3 regions of the Arthrobacter sp. B10-11 genome follow, and region 2 is predicted to be linked to each of the others. Evidence: riboswitches for the same ligand, from Rfam matches in the RefSeq annotation. Region 2 holds a riboswitch; each other region holds the start of a gene.

Region 1 (4,551 bases), on a different contig from region 2:
GGATTGCCGCCGGACTTGCCGCCGGGATCCGGACCGTTGCCATCGGGCCCAACACCGGTCCGTTGCCGGACGGCGTTCTGCACCTGGCCGATTACTCCGCGGTGTCCGTGGCAGTGGATGTGGATGACGCCGGAGCCAGGGCGATCCGCTTCCAGTTCTGAAGGCAAAACCGCTTTTCGGTGGTCCGGCACTGCCTGGTCACGTACGCTCAGGAGGGACGGATGACTCTATCTTTGGGGGGATAGGATGACCGAGATTCCAATTGACGGCGCCAGGGGCACCGTGGAACTGCGACACGGCGTTTTACATGTGCGGTGGATTCCAGACCTGGCCATCTGCGAGGAAGCGGCTGTGGCCGTCATGTCGGCCGTCAACGAGCTGAGCCGCGGGCGTTCGTTTCCGATGCTGGTGGACATGGCTGCGACGGCGTCCATGAGCCGCGGTGCCAGGCGTGTTTTTGCCCGTCCCAGTACGGTGGCAAAGGTGGCGCTCCTCGGGTCATCCCCGGTGGACCGCGCAATCGCCAACTTCTTCCTCGGTCTTCATGCTCCGGCGGCTCCGACGCGGTACTTCACCTGCGCGAAGGAAGCCATACGGTGGCTTAAGGACGCTTAGGCGCTAAAACCAGCGATTGCGTTCACCGGGCCAGTCCCGAGCGAAGCGCCGCTACGGGAATGCGGCCGCCGGCCAGGTCCCGGATGAGGCGGACGATGCCGCGCAGGTCGGCGAGGGCCGTCTGGACAAGGTCCACGCCGGCGTCGGCAGCGCTTGCCCAGTCCACCGGGACCTCGTGCACACGGAGTCCGCATCTTTCGGCAAGGACAAGGAGTTCGGTGTCGAAGAACCACTCATCGTCGGCGGTGTACGGAAGAATGTGCCGGCCAACATCTGCGCGGATGGCCTTGAAACCGCATTGCGCATCGCTGAAACGTGCTCCCATCAGCACATGGAGGAGAAGGTTGTAGCTGCGGGAAATGAACGCCCGCCAGCGTCCGCGGACCACGCGGGACGTCCGCGCCAGCCGGGTTCCAACCGCCACATCTGAATGTCCGGAAAGGAGCGGTGCCACCAGCGGAGCGAGCGCGGCGAGGTCGGTGGAAAGATTCACGTCCATGTAGGCCAGCACGGGTGAAGGCGAGTCCAGCCACACAGTGCGTAGGGCGTTTCCCCGGCCCTTGGCGGATAGCCGGACCACAGTGACTTCACGGAGTTCCCGGGCCACACGCTCGGCTGCCTGGAGGGTGCCGTCGGTGCTGGCATTGTCCGCCACGGTAATCCGGAAGGGGTACGGAAAGGTGGCGAGCAGGTAGGCGTGCAGCCGCCGCAACGACGGCTCCACATCCTGTTGCTCGTTGAACACCGGGATGACAACATCCAGGACCGGGACGTCGGTTCCTGCTGCTGCCATGACCCGCGTGTCAATAGGGGCCCGGCGGATGCGTCCCGGCCCGGGAAGCAGCGGTGCGCTTCCGTGCGAGGCATCGACGGCGGCCCGCGGGTGCGGGTGCGGCAGGGGTCCCGTGGCCTGGTGTGTGAGCGTCATGGTTCAACTATGGGGCCGCCGCATATGAAGGATTTAGGCCAAAGCTGTGCACCTGCTGTGGAGTCGCCGGAGGCCCCGAATCCACATGGATTCGAGGCCTCCGGTGCAACGGGACAAGCTGTCTGGCGGGCCGGCTTAGTACCAGTTGTTGGCGTAGTGGAAGTTCAGGGCATCGCAGGGGGAGCCGTACCGTTCCTTGATGTAGTTCAGGCCCCAGTTGATCTGCGTGCGGAAGTTGGTGCGGTAGTCCGCCCCGGCGCTGGCCATCTTTTCGGCCGGCAGGGACTGGACAACGCCGTACGCGCCGCTGCTGGGATTGGTCGCCGTGGTCTTCCAGTCGGATTCCTTGGTCCACAGCGTGACCAGGCACTGCATCTGGTCGGCAGCCCAGCCGTAGCTTCCGAGCTGCGAAGCGGCATATGCCTGGGCCGCTGCGGGGTCGTCAACTGCAACGGGCGGTGCCGGGGCGGGCGCGGGTTCGGGAGCCGCAGCAGGGGCAGGCGCAGGCGCGGCTGCCTCCGGGGCGGCCTCCGGAGCCTTCTGCTCTGACGTCTTTTCCCCGGACGACTGCGGAGTCACGCTGACGGAGGCCGGGGCGGGCATGGCGGAAACCAGGATCTTTTCGAACGCGAGCTTCGACTCGGTATCGGCCGAAGTTGATGCGCTTTCAGCACCTGTGGCCGATGTTGAGGGCGCTGCGGGCTCGGAAGCCTGGCCGGCGGCGCCGACTCCGATCAGTACGGCGCAGGCCGTGGCCACTACTGCGGCCCGGCGGCCGGTCCCCTGCAGGCCGGCAGTGAACCGGGACAACGGGGTTGCCCTGGGGGCCGGTTCGGCGCGGTGGCGTGACCGTGCCGCAGGCGATGCGGAGTTGGCGGAAACGGTCTCAGGGCATACTTCTGGCGTGGATTCAGTCATGGTTGCCTCTCGATGCCGGCGGAGTTAGCTGTCGGGTTCGGATGAGGTCACACCCGGCCGCACGGAACTTCACGTGTCGGCTTCACCCCAAGGGCCGCTGCTGCAGCATGCCCGGAGACCTGGGTCCCCCGCCTCTGCCTGATCATGAGGAAATCCGGGTAGCGGCAGAGTTTGGCGTCCATCCGGATATGCGGCCCGAACGATGGCCGCACCCTAAAAACCGTACAGGAGTTCGGTGCTTAAGTCACGTTTCGGTAACGAGGATCACGCCTGCGGCGCGTTGACTTGCGCTGGAACTGACCGCGCAGTGGTGCCGGCGGGACTAGGCGGCCGCCGGCTCGCCAGGGAGGCGCAACGCGAATTCGGTGCGGCCCGGGCGGGAGTTCACCTCCACGGTGCCGCCGTGTGCCTCCACGATCGACTGCACAATCGACAGGCCAAGTCCGCTGGTTCCCTCGGCGGCCGCGGCGCCGGCAGCACCAGGGGCCGACGCCGCTCCGGCCGGGCTGGTGCGCGCGGCGTCCGCCCGGGCAAACCTGGCGAAGACCCGGTCCACGAATTCCGGCGGGATCCCGGCCCCGTTGTCCGTCACGGTCAGCACGGCACTGCCGTCGGCTGACCTCATCACCCCGGTGACCACCGTGGTCCCCGGGTCCGTGTGTTTGCGGGCGTTGGAGAGGAGGTTGGCCAGCACCTGGTGCAGCTGTTTGGCGTCCCCGCGGACCACCACGGGCTCGTCGGGCAGTTCGAGCTGCCAGATGCGGTCCGGTGCCATGACCTTCTCGTCGCTGACGGTTTCCACCGCCAGCTGCGTCAGGTCCACGTCGCTGATCTTGAGCGGCTGGCCTTCGTCCAGCCGGGCCAGGAGCAGGAGATCCTCTACAAGGGTGGTCATCCGTTCGGACTGGCTTTGCACCCGGGCCAGGGACTTCTTGCCGTCCGGGGTGAAGTCCTCGGTCATCCGCATGAGTTCCGTGTAGCCGCGGATGGCGGTGAGCGGCGTGCGCAGTTCGTGCGATGCGTCGGCCACGAACTGGCGCACCTTGGTCTCGCTCTGCTGCCGTGCCTCGAGGGCTTTGGCGACGTTGTCCAGCATGAGGTTCAGTGCGTGGCCCACGCTGCCCACTTCAGTTCCGGGATGGGCGTTCGACGGCGGCACGCGCACCGCAAGTGCCACCTCGCCGGCGTCGAGTGGCAGCTGGGAAACCTGCGTGGCCACTTCGGAAAGCTGTTCGAGCGGTTTCATGGTCCGGCGGATCAGCACCGTTCCTGCCATGCCGATCAGCACCAGCCCGCCGAGGGAAACGAAGACAAAGGTCCACACCAGTGAGCTGAGCGTGTTCTGCTTTTCGGCGAGGGGGAGGCCGGTGACGATCACATCTCCATACGGAGCCTCCACCGCCACCAGGCGGTAGGACCCGGTGGACAGGGTCCGGTCAACGGGTACTCCGTCGTGTCCGAGCGCCAAGAGGACCTGGTCATCCGCGGGGGACAGGGATGCGCGGGTAGCGTCACTGGCCAGGAAGCCGGAACTGCTGACGTTTCCGTCGTCGATGCGGGCGAACAGGGTGCCGATGCCCTGGCCCCGTGCATCCAGGGGATCGGGCCTGTTGCTGGGGTTGCCCTGCGGCGGACGGCCGAAGTCACTGGAACGCCGGGATGCCTCCGTGAGTTGCCTGTCCAGCTGCTGCGTCAGGAACGAATCCATGGAGGCGTAGCTGAAGAGACCCACCGCCCCGCAAATGGCAACAAGCAGTGCCATGGCCACCAGGACCAGGCGGGTGCGCAGGTGCCAGGTCGAAGGATCAAGCCAGCGGCGGCGGTCGCGGCGGATTTCACCCGAGAGTGTGGGCACTGCTCAATCCGCCGGTTTGATGACGTAGCCCGCGCCGCGGACGGTGTGGATCATGGGCGGGTGCGTGGCATCCACCTTCTTGCGCAGGTAGGAAATGTAGAGTTCCACGATGTTGGCCTGGCCGCCGAAGTCGTAGTCCCACACGCGGTCCAGGATCTGGGCCTTGCTGACCACGCGCTTGGGGTTTTCCATGAGGTAGCGGAGGAGTTCGAACTGGGTGGCCGTGAGCTGGAGT
Region 2 (4,551 bases):
GCACGGTCTATCCGTCGTACTACTTCTTCTCGGTCCCCGCCTTCAACACCGGATTCAGCACAGGGGTGGGCAGCGTCAGCACGGCGCGCGGCGGCGGCAGCACAACCGGCTACGGAGCCAGCGGGGGTAGTTTTTCCGGGTCCGGAAGTTCATCCAACTTCTGAGCGCGGTCCTCCACTGGGAGAGGGCACGACGGCCCACTGGGACAGGGCACGTCGGTCCTTCCCCGGGTATCGACAAGGAAACCCGATCGGAGGATGCTGGGCACCGTAAGCGATTGTTGTCCCGGTGCGCTCCGGTGATTCAGGCCAGGCGAACCGACCCCGCTGTCCGGTTGCCCTGGCGGGCCCGTGCAGTCCCAGCCGCAATATTGAGTGATGGAGAGAGCCATGACCACGAACGTTGTCGCTCAGCTCGCTGTAAAATCCCACGATGCTCCCGACGAGAAGCGCCGTCCCGACAAGACGGAAGTGGACCTTGTGTCCGTCGACGCCTACACCATCGGACGATTCACCTTCGAGCCCGGCTGGCGGTGGTCCGAATGCATCAAGCCGGTGGTAAAGACCGATTCCTGCCAGCTCAGCCATGTCGGTTACTGCGTTTCCGGCAGGCTCACCGTCCAGACCGCCGACGGCAGCCAGATCAACATCACTTCAGGTGATTCGTACAGCATCCCGCCGGGGCATGACGCATGGGTCGAAGGAGGGGAACCTTTTACCGGGATTGAGTTCGTCAGCGCCGCCGTGTTCGCCAAGGCCCCCGAATAGCCGGATACGGCACAGCCGGGTGCGGCACTTACCGGCCGCCGTCGAAACAGCAAGCCGGGCCCAGTCCCGCCGGGGACAGGGCCTGGCTTGCTGTCTCTGCTACTTCACTGCGGCGGATGGATCCTGTCAATGACGAAATCGCCGCCCGGAATGACGGTGGTTTCATGGCCGTCGTCGAAACGCACCACGTACGGCGGCGCTCCGTCAGCACCGTGGACCTCAACGATCTGGCCGTGCCGCTCCGCGGATCCGACCGTCTTGCCCCGGATTGTGATCCGGTCTCCCTGGGCTGCCTTCATGGCAATCACCTCCAAGACACCAGAGTACGAGTCTCGGCCCGGGGACAACAGGGCCGTTCCGCACTAGTGGCTCGGGCCGGCGAAGGCCGCGGCCCCGATCGGCGCTCTAAGGGGCATCCCGTGGCATCTGGTGCTTGGGCGAGCTTGGCAGGAACATGGGAAGAGTACTGATGTCCCTGCCCCTGGGACTGAGGGGGAACTGCTATGGCGGACGAGAAACCCACCAGCTGGTGGGCTACGCTGCCCGGTCTGCTGACTGCCGCCGCAGCCGTGATTACCGCTGTCACGGGGCTGCTGCTTGGTCTGGGGCAACTCGGACTGTTCGACGCCGGCCGGCCCGCAGCTTCAACGGCGAGCGCTTCCTCCACTCCAGCCGGCGCAGCACAGCCGGGCAGCACCGTCCGGGCGACCGGCGTCCCATCCGCCACCGGCAACGTTGCAGGATGGACGGTAGCATTGCCGGCCGAGCGGAAGTTCAGGTCAGCCGACGTCGAGTATGAGATTCTCGGAGCCGGCGTGCGCCCCGACGTCTCCGGCCGGGTCGCGCTGACGGTAGCGCTCAGGTGCACCAACCACGGCAGATATGACATCAACTTCTGGGACTCTACGTTCAGGCTGAATGCGGACGGAATCAGCCATTCCCCCGATTCCGGCCTCAACGAGCTGGTGGCAGGCGATTCCAGCAAATCGGGCGACGTCCGCTTCATTCTTCCGGCGGATACGCGCGAAGCACTCCTTCGCATCAAATTCGTACAAGGCGAGAGCACGGCTCAGCTCGCCATATCCCCGCCGTGAGCCGGCGGCCACGCGGAGGCCGGCGACCGGCTGCCCCCAAGGCAGCTGATCACCGGCCGACCGGCAGGGCCTAAAGGCTAGGCTCCGGCGCGGACGAACGTCACGCCGCCGGTGGCCGTGAGCCATGACAGCGGGTGCGTGACCGTGGCGTTGACACCGTTCATTCCGCCGCTGATCACCTGGCCGTCGCCGATGTAGATGCCCACGTGGCCGGACTGCACCACCATGTCGCCGGGCTGCGGTTCGCCAACCACCGAGCCGTAGTTCATGAACTGCATCGGGGCCAGGTCGCCCACGGGAATGCCCGCGGAGCCGAGGGCCTTTTCCACCATGGCGGTGCAGTCCTGGGTGATTCCCAGCTGCGCGTACGCAGCGGAAACCATGGCGGCATTGACACCGCCGGCAGCAGGCGCCGGCGCAGGGGCAGGGGCCGCCGCCTGGACCTGGACGGAAACCGCGGGCGCAGCAGGGGCCGGAGCGGCCGGCGCGGGAACGGCCTCCGCCGGAATTGCTGCCTCCACCGGAGCGGCCTCTTCGACCGGCGCCTCCACCGGAGCGGGCGTGGTGCTGACATCCGGCCGCTCGAAGCTGATCCTGACATGCGAGTCAGCGCTGAGCGGGGCGCCCACCTGGGCCGTGGCATCCAGGGCGGAAGCCGGAGCGGTGTCCCGTTCCGCGGGGGCATCGGCCGCCTGGGCAGCCCCGGTGCCGGAAAGGACCAGGCCCGAAGCGGCCGCCAGGACCGCAGCCCGGCGTCCCGCACGGATCCTCCCTCCGGTGGGCGTGGACCCCGGGCGCCCCGCGGGCGCGGTGGACCGGTGATGGTCGGGCAGATTGCGTGAAGACATGAAGTGACCTCTCCCGATGCCTGCGAGGTTAGCTGTCGGATTCGGATGGGAGACACCCGGCCGCAGTGGCATTCCGCGTTGCGGAAAGCGTGCGGCTTCACCCCGAAGACCCGCACAAAGTCAGGTCAAAAGTGGTTTCCCCGTCCCTGCCGGATGATTTTCGGTTGGATCCCGGACCGCGGCAGGGTTAGGCAATCCGCCCGGGAGTGCCGGTATCTGGGACAACGGGCACCGTTCCACCGTACGCGGGCGGCGCACCGCATGTCACATTCAGGTAACAGCCCGGCCAGGCGCAGCGCCCGGTCGCCCCTGCAGGCAGCGACGATGTACTCGGGTGTTCCGTCCGTCAAAGTCGAGTGTTTTCCCCGGGTGCGGTGAGGCGTAGTCTACGTGCATGTTCTTGCGGGGGGACTCACACGCTTGGAGGCATCATGCGTTGGTCGAATCGCCCTGTCCGCAAGTATCCGCGCCATGTGGCTGACCCCCCGGAGGCCTCCCCCGGAGCCTGGCGCGGCCGGCGCTGGACGGCGGTCCTGGGCGCGCTGCTGCTCGCCGCGAGCACCGTGGTGGGTGTGGCCGGCACCTCACGGGCTGCGGAACCAACCATTGTCAGCCTGACATTCGACGACGGCCTGGGCAGCCAGTTGGCCGCCGAGCAGGTCCTGAAAGCCCACGGGCTGGTGGGAACGTTCTATATCACCACGTCCTTCATCGGTTCGTCCGGATTCCTCACCCAGGCGAACCTGCAGGCCTTCGCCGCCGACGGCAACGAGATCGCGGGCCACAGCGTGACCCACCCGGACATGACAACACTCAGCGCCGCAGCCGCGCGCGCGGAGGCCTGCAACAGCAAGTCGACCCTGGAAGGCTGGGGTTTCAACGTCACCAGCTTTGCGTATCCGTTTGCGGCGGAGAATGCGACCGCCCAGTCAGCCGTCCGCGACTGCGGATACACCAGTTCCAGGGGCCTGGGCGACCTGCGATCCCCTGACAGCTGCGCCTCCTGCCCTGTTGCGGAAACGCTGCCTCCGCAGAATCCCATGGTCACCAGGGCGCCGGACCAGGTGGCCAGCTCCTGGAGCCTGGCCGACCTGCAAAACACGGTCACCAACGCGGAGACCACGGGCGGCTGGCTGCAGCTGACCTTCCACGAAATTGCCAACGGCACGGACCCGTCCCTGTCCATCAGCCCGGCTGTGTTCGAATCCTTCGTCACATGGCTGGCTGCACGGACGGCAAACGGCACGACGTCGGTCCGGACAGTGGCGCAGGCCATGGGCCAGTCCCCCGTGACGTCGCCGCCGCCGCCGCCGTCACCGTCGCCGTCTCCATCCCCCTCACCGTCCCCATCCCCTTCCCCCTCACCCTCGCCGTCGCCAATCTCTTTCGTCGACGTCCCGCCCGGCTCGCAGCTCTACACAGAGGTCAGCTGGATGGCCAACCAGGGAATCAGCAACGGCTGGTACGAAAGTGACGGTACCCGCACGTTCCGTCCGGGAGTCGCCGCCAGCAGGGACATGATGGCGGCGTTCTTCTATCGGCTGGCCGGGAGCCCTGCCTATACGCCGGCAGGCTCCCCGTTTGCGGATGTCACGCCGGAGACCCCTTTCTACAAGGAGATCCTGTGGCTCGCCTCCCAGGGAATCACCAACGGCTGGGCGGAAGCCAACGGCACCAGGACCTTCCGGCCAACAGTGGCCGTCAACCGGGACCAGGTCGCGGCCTTTATCTACCGTTTCGCCGGAAACCCCGCCTACACACCAACGGCGCCTCCGTTTACGGATATCTCAACGCAAAACGCCTTCTACACCGAGGTCGCATGGATGTCATCCCAGGGAATCT
Region 3 (4,551 bases), on a different contig from region 2:
CTCAACAACAGGCTTGGCCTCTTCAACGACCGGAGCCGGCGAAGTGGATACAGCGGGCTTCTCGAAGGAGATCGCGATGCTGGATGCAGCCGAGATGTTGGCCGGAGCGGAAGACTGGACTTCCAAGGTGGAAGCAGAGGTTGCTTCGCGCTGAACATTGGTGTCGGCAGCGTTGGCTGCGATACCGCTCGTCAGGACCAGGCCGGAAGCAGCAGCGATAACCGCAGCCTGACGGCCCATGCCGCCGGCGTTGTCGCCGACAGCCTTGGCAATGACAGCAAGCGAGTTGGTTTTGGTAACCTCGGCGCGGTGCCGTGCGATGGCACGAGTAGTCATTATTTCTCTCTTTCGTTTTCCTCAGACTGCATGGCAGGCCGCGGCTTTTGGACGCTCCGGCATCTTGGGGGTAAGCCGGAACGGCCCGAACAGGGTTTTTAGCGAAGGACGCGCGCTTCACTGAAGGGAAGCACGCGTTTTAGCGCAGCGTGATTTAGCGCATGGTGTAGAACGCGGACGTGCCCGTGGCGGACACAGCGTGCAGGAGGGTGCCCTGCGACGGGTTCAACGCGCTGATCATCATGCCGTTGCCGACGTAGATGCCAACGTGTGCGCCGCCGTTTTGCATGACAAGATCGCCCGGCGCCGGGGTGGCGGTGGGCGTCATGGCAGTCCATGCGTTGGTGCGGGGGATGCTGATACCGGCCTGGGCGTAGACCCACTGGGTGAAGCCTGAGCAGTCCCAGCCGCTGGGAGTGGTGCCGCCCCAGACGTAGGCACTGCCGATGCCGGTGTAAGCGATGGCAGCGAGGCCCGATGCTGCCGCAGACGAAGCGGCATCGGCAAGCTTGCCTGCCTTGGCTTCCGCGTCGGCCTCAGTGGACGTTTCGCTGGCATCTGTACCGGTGGACTGTGCCCGAACGGTTTCAACCTTGGGCGCTGCCTTCGTGGTCACTGCCGGACGCTCGAAGGAAACAGTCGCTGTCGGTTCCGCGGTGACGGTCAGCTGGGCCGACTGTGAGCCGGACTCCGTGGAAGCGGAAACGCCCAGGTTGGTATCGGCGGCGTTCGCCGGCATTCCAACGCTGAGGATCAATCCGGACGCGGCTGCAATGACAGCCGCCTGGCGACCTACGGTTCCGGCGTTGGCAGTAACAGCCCGGGACACGGAGTTCAACGGGTTCGTTCGAACCGTTTGCGCACGGTGGCGCGCAGAATTGTGACGTGTAGACACGAAGGTAGCCTCTCCCAATGCCTACGAGGTGAGCTGTCGGATTCGGATGGGAGTCACCCGGCCGCTCGGCTTCCTGGGAAGCGTTGCGACTTAACCCCAAGGTCTTCTTGCGAAGACCAAAATTGGTTCCCCCGCCTCTGCCAGACGATGTCATGCGAACGGACCTTGAGCGGTGGCAGAGTTAGGCAATCCACTCAAGAGCGCCAACTTCGGAAAAGTTGGCGTGCTCTAAACGGTACAGGAATTAATAACGAATGTCACATTCAGGTCACGGCATGTCACAGGAATGCGAGAGCGGTCCATCGTTTGGATCAGAGCCAGCCGGTGGGGTCGACGACTTCGCCGTTGACCATGACTTCAAAATGGAGGTGGCAGCCGGTGGAGGCGCCGGTGGTCCCGCTAAGCGCCACGAGGTCGCCACGGCCCACCTTCTGCCCCACCTGGACGTTGGAAGACGAAAGGTGGTTGTACGTGGTTTCCAGGCCGTTGCCGTGGTCAATCACCACGCGGTTTCCGCCGCCGTAAGGATGCCAGCCCGAGAAGGTCACCGTTCCGCTGGCGGCAGCGAGGACGCTCGTGCCGCACTGGGCGGCATAGTCCTGGCCGCGGTGGAACTCACCGGCGCCGCCCGTGATGGGGCTGACCCGGAAGCCGAACGGCGAGGCCGAAACCATTTGTTCCAGCGGTGCCCCGAGGCTGCCGGCGGAGGCCGCACGGGTAATGGTCCCTGCCGACTGCGCGCTCAGAAGCTGCTTGAGCTTGCCGTCCGGATCGCCCTTGGTGGCGACGTAGGTGCGGTTGAAGTCGATTTTGGCACCCGCAGCAGCGGACACTTCCGGCTGGGGCGCAACTGACGCAGCGGCGGCAGCGTTCCCCGTGTCCGCTGTGGACATCGCGGGGCCGGTGGACGGGACGGTCACAGTGAGGACGAGCCCGGTGGCCGCGAGGGCAATGCCTGCCTTCTGGCCCACACCGCTCGCCGAGGCGAAGGCCGTAACCTGGCTGAACAGGCTGCGGCGCCGGCGCGCATCACGGTGCGCATCGCGCGGCCTGACCGTCATAACGGCTTCGGCCACTGGGTACTCCGAAGCGGGACCGGTCGCCCTGCGGCGGCCCCTGACGGTCTGCGTGGTCAAAAATTATCCTCTCTGGAGAGCCTGCGAAGTTAGCTGTCGGATTCGGGTCAGAGAGATCAAAGACCCGGTCCGCCACTGCAAGGCATCTGACACAGGGGTGTCCCTAGGGAATCCTTCGTCGGAGATGGCTTGCCGCTGACGGACTTCACCCCAAGGCCGTTTTTCAACGGCCGGTTGTGGTTCCCCCGCCTCTGCCAGGAGGTAATTCGTACGCTGATCCGCTGGCAGAGCTCGGCTTCGGATCAGGTAACGCTTTAGTATCGGCGCTAGTCCACAACTATAGGTGATTAATCAGCGCGGTAATAATTCCGTTATCTGCGTCTCAGGCAGTTGTAGGTGGTCCTACGAGGTGCGCGGTCAGCTGACCGTAACAAATACGTGGGCCGCGACTTCGGGCGGCAATTCCAGGGCCCCCTCGATCTCGGGCACACGCACCGAGATGTACTCCCCCACGCGTTCCAGGGCGAGGGACGCCCCCGGCCTGATCCCGCCTTCATCGAGCTGCACGAGCAGCTCGGGTTCAACCTGGATCGGTTCAGCCAGCCTGCTCACCGTTACGCGCGAGTCGGCCCCGTACCCTGTCATGGCCTCCAGGAGGTTCACCACGCCGTCGGTGAACGCGGGCGACGGCTCGCCGCCGAGCGCCGCCAGCCCGGGAATGGGATTGCCGTAGGGGGACACCGTGGGGTGGTCCAGGAGTTCGAAGATGCGCCGTTCGACCCGTTCACTCATGACATGTTCCCACCGGCAGGCTTCATCGTGGACGTACGCCCAGTCGAGGCCGATCACATCGGCCAGTAGCCGCTCAGCGAGGCGGTGCTTACGCATGACTTCAGTGGCCCGTTTCCGGCCCGTTTCCGTAAGCTCAAGGTGCCGGTCGCCCGAAACAACCACCAGCCCGTCACGCTCCATCCGGCCGATGGTCTGCGAAACGGTGGGCCCGGAGTGGCGCAGCCGTTCGGCAATCCGGGCGCGGAGAGCCACGATGCTCTCTTCCTCAAGCTCCAAGATTGTCCGAAGATACATCTCCGTGGTGTCGATCAGATCCGTCATCCAGCTCAGCTCCTCGAGCACAGTCCTTGCGTCAGGGACAAGCTTAACCTATTTTGAATTACTCCGGATAATCATCCGGCTGACTCACCGGCAGCCGACCCGTGAACTGCCGCGTCAGTGCGTTGCGCCTCCGGGACCGGACCATGTCTCAGTGACTGGACTATGACGGATGCCGTTCCTTCCCCCGCAGGCGCGTCAGGCAGAATATAGGGGATTCCACCTGCAGTACCCCGTGCACTGCCGGGCCCCTCCGCGTCCACGCCGAAAAATTGGAGCCAATGTGAGCGACACCAGCATCACTATCCCCGCCAACCTCCTGCCCAAGGACGGGCGGTTCGGCGCCGGGCCTTCAAAGGTCCGCCCCGAGCAGATCGAGGCCCTGTCTGCCGCGTCTGCCACACTCCTGGGAACATCGCACCGCCAGGCACCGGTGAAGAACCTTGTGGGGTCCGTCCGCAACGGGCTCAGCGAATTCTTCCGCGCCCCGGAAGGCTACGAAGTCATCCTTGGCGTGGGCGGTTCCACGGCGTTCTGGGACATTGCGGCGTTTGGACTCGTGGACAGCAAGGCCCAGCACCTCTCGTTCGGCGAGTTTGGCTCCAAGTTCGCCTCTGCCACCAACAAGGCTCCGTTCCTGGATGCGTCCTCGATCATCAAGGCCGAGCCGGGGACCAGGCCCGACGCCGTGGCGGAAGCTGGCGTTGATGTCTACGCGTGGCCGCAGAATGAGACATCCACGGGCGTGGCCGCCCCGGTGAAGCGGGTTGCAGGGGCGGACGAAGGCTCGCTGGTCCTGGTGGATGCCACCTCGGCTGCCGGCGGCCTCGACGTCGACGTGTCCGAAGCAGACGTGTACTACTTTGCCCCGCAGAAGAACTTCGCCTCCGACGGCGGCCTCTGGCTGGGCCTCTTCTCCCCCGCAGCCCTGGAGCGTGCCGCGCGGATCAAAGCCAGCGGCCGGTGGATCCCCGATTTCCTGGACCTGCAGACGGCCATCGACAACTCCCGGCTCAACCAGACCTACAACACCCCGGCGCTGGCCACCCTGGTGACCCTGGACGCGCAGGTCCAGTGGCTGAACGCCAGCGGCGGCCTTGATTTTGCCGCCGCACGCACGGCCGATTCCGCCGG

Evidence for each region. Region 2 has a riboswitch for cyclic di-AMP ahead of RW112_RS00275 (NlpC/P60 family protein). Riboswitches for the same ligand answer to the same signal wherever they lie in the genome.
Region 1: linked by a shared signal. The riboswitch ahead of RW112_RS05960 (hypothetical protein) and the one ahead of RW112_RS00275 (NlpC/P60 family protein) in region 2 are both predicted to bind cyclic di-AMP.
Region 3: linked by a shared signal. The riboswitch ahead of RW112_RS17630 (M23 family metallopeptidase) and the one ahead of RW112_RS00275 (NlpC/P60 family protein) in region 2 are both predicted to bind cyclic di-AMP.

The regions. Positions count from the first base shown of each region.
Region 1 covers NZ_JAWMTH010000002.1:62,442-66,992, reverse strand. The annotation lists gene RW112_RS05975 (HAD-IA family hydrolase) at 1-161, shown strand, start outside; gene RW112_RS05970 (STAS/SEC14 domain-containing protein) at 247-615, shown strand; gene RW112_RS05965 (glycosyltransferase) at 638-1,543, opposite strand; gene RW112_RS05960 (hypothetical protein) at 1,679-2,461, opposite strand; cyclic di-AMP (ydaO/yuaA leader) riboswitch at 2,461-2,648, opposite strand; gene RW112_RS05955 (HAMP domain-containing sensor histidine kinase) at 2,784-4,316, opposite strand; gene RW112_RS05950 (response regulator transcription factor) at 4,320-4,551, opposite strand, start outside.
Region 2 covers NZ_JAWMTH010000001.1:47,814-52,364, forward strand. The annotation lists gene RW112_RS00255 (DUF5129 domain-containing protein) at 1-164, shown strand, start outside; gene RW112_RS00260 (cupin domain-containing protein) at 390-767, shown strand; gene RW112_RS00265 (DUF1918 domain-containing protein) at 872-1,066, opposite strand; gene RW112_RS00270 (hypothetical protein) at 1,271-1,861, shown strand; gene RW112_RS00275 (NlpC/P60 family protein) at 1,939-2,709, opposite strand; cyclic di-AMP (ydaO/yuaA leader) riboswitch at 2,713-2,903, opposite strand; gene RW112_RS00280 (polysaccharide deacetylase family protein) at 3,141-4,551, shown strand, end outside.
Region 3 covers NZ_JAWMTH010000006.1:61,077-65,627, reverse strand. The annotation lists gene RW112_RS17640 (NlpC/P60 family protein) at 1-336, opposite strand, end outside; gene RW112_RS17635 (C40 family peptidase) at 491-1,165, opposite strand; cyclic di-AMP (ydaO/yuaA leader) riboswitch at 1,236-1,429, opposite strand; gene RW112_RS17630 (M23 family metallopeptidase) at 1,543-2,367, opposite strand; cyclic di-AMP (ydaO/yuaA leader) riboswitch at 2,371-2,614, opposite strand; gene RW112_RS17625 (metal-dependent transcriptional regulator) at 2,725-3,420, opposite strand; gene serC (phosphoserine transaminase) at 3,701-4,551, shown strand, end outside.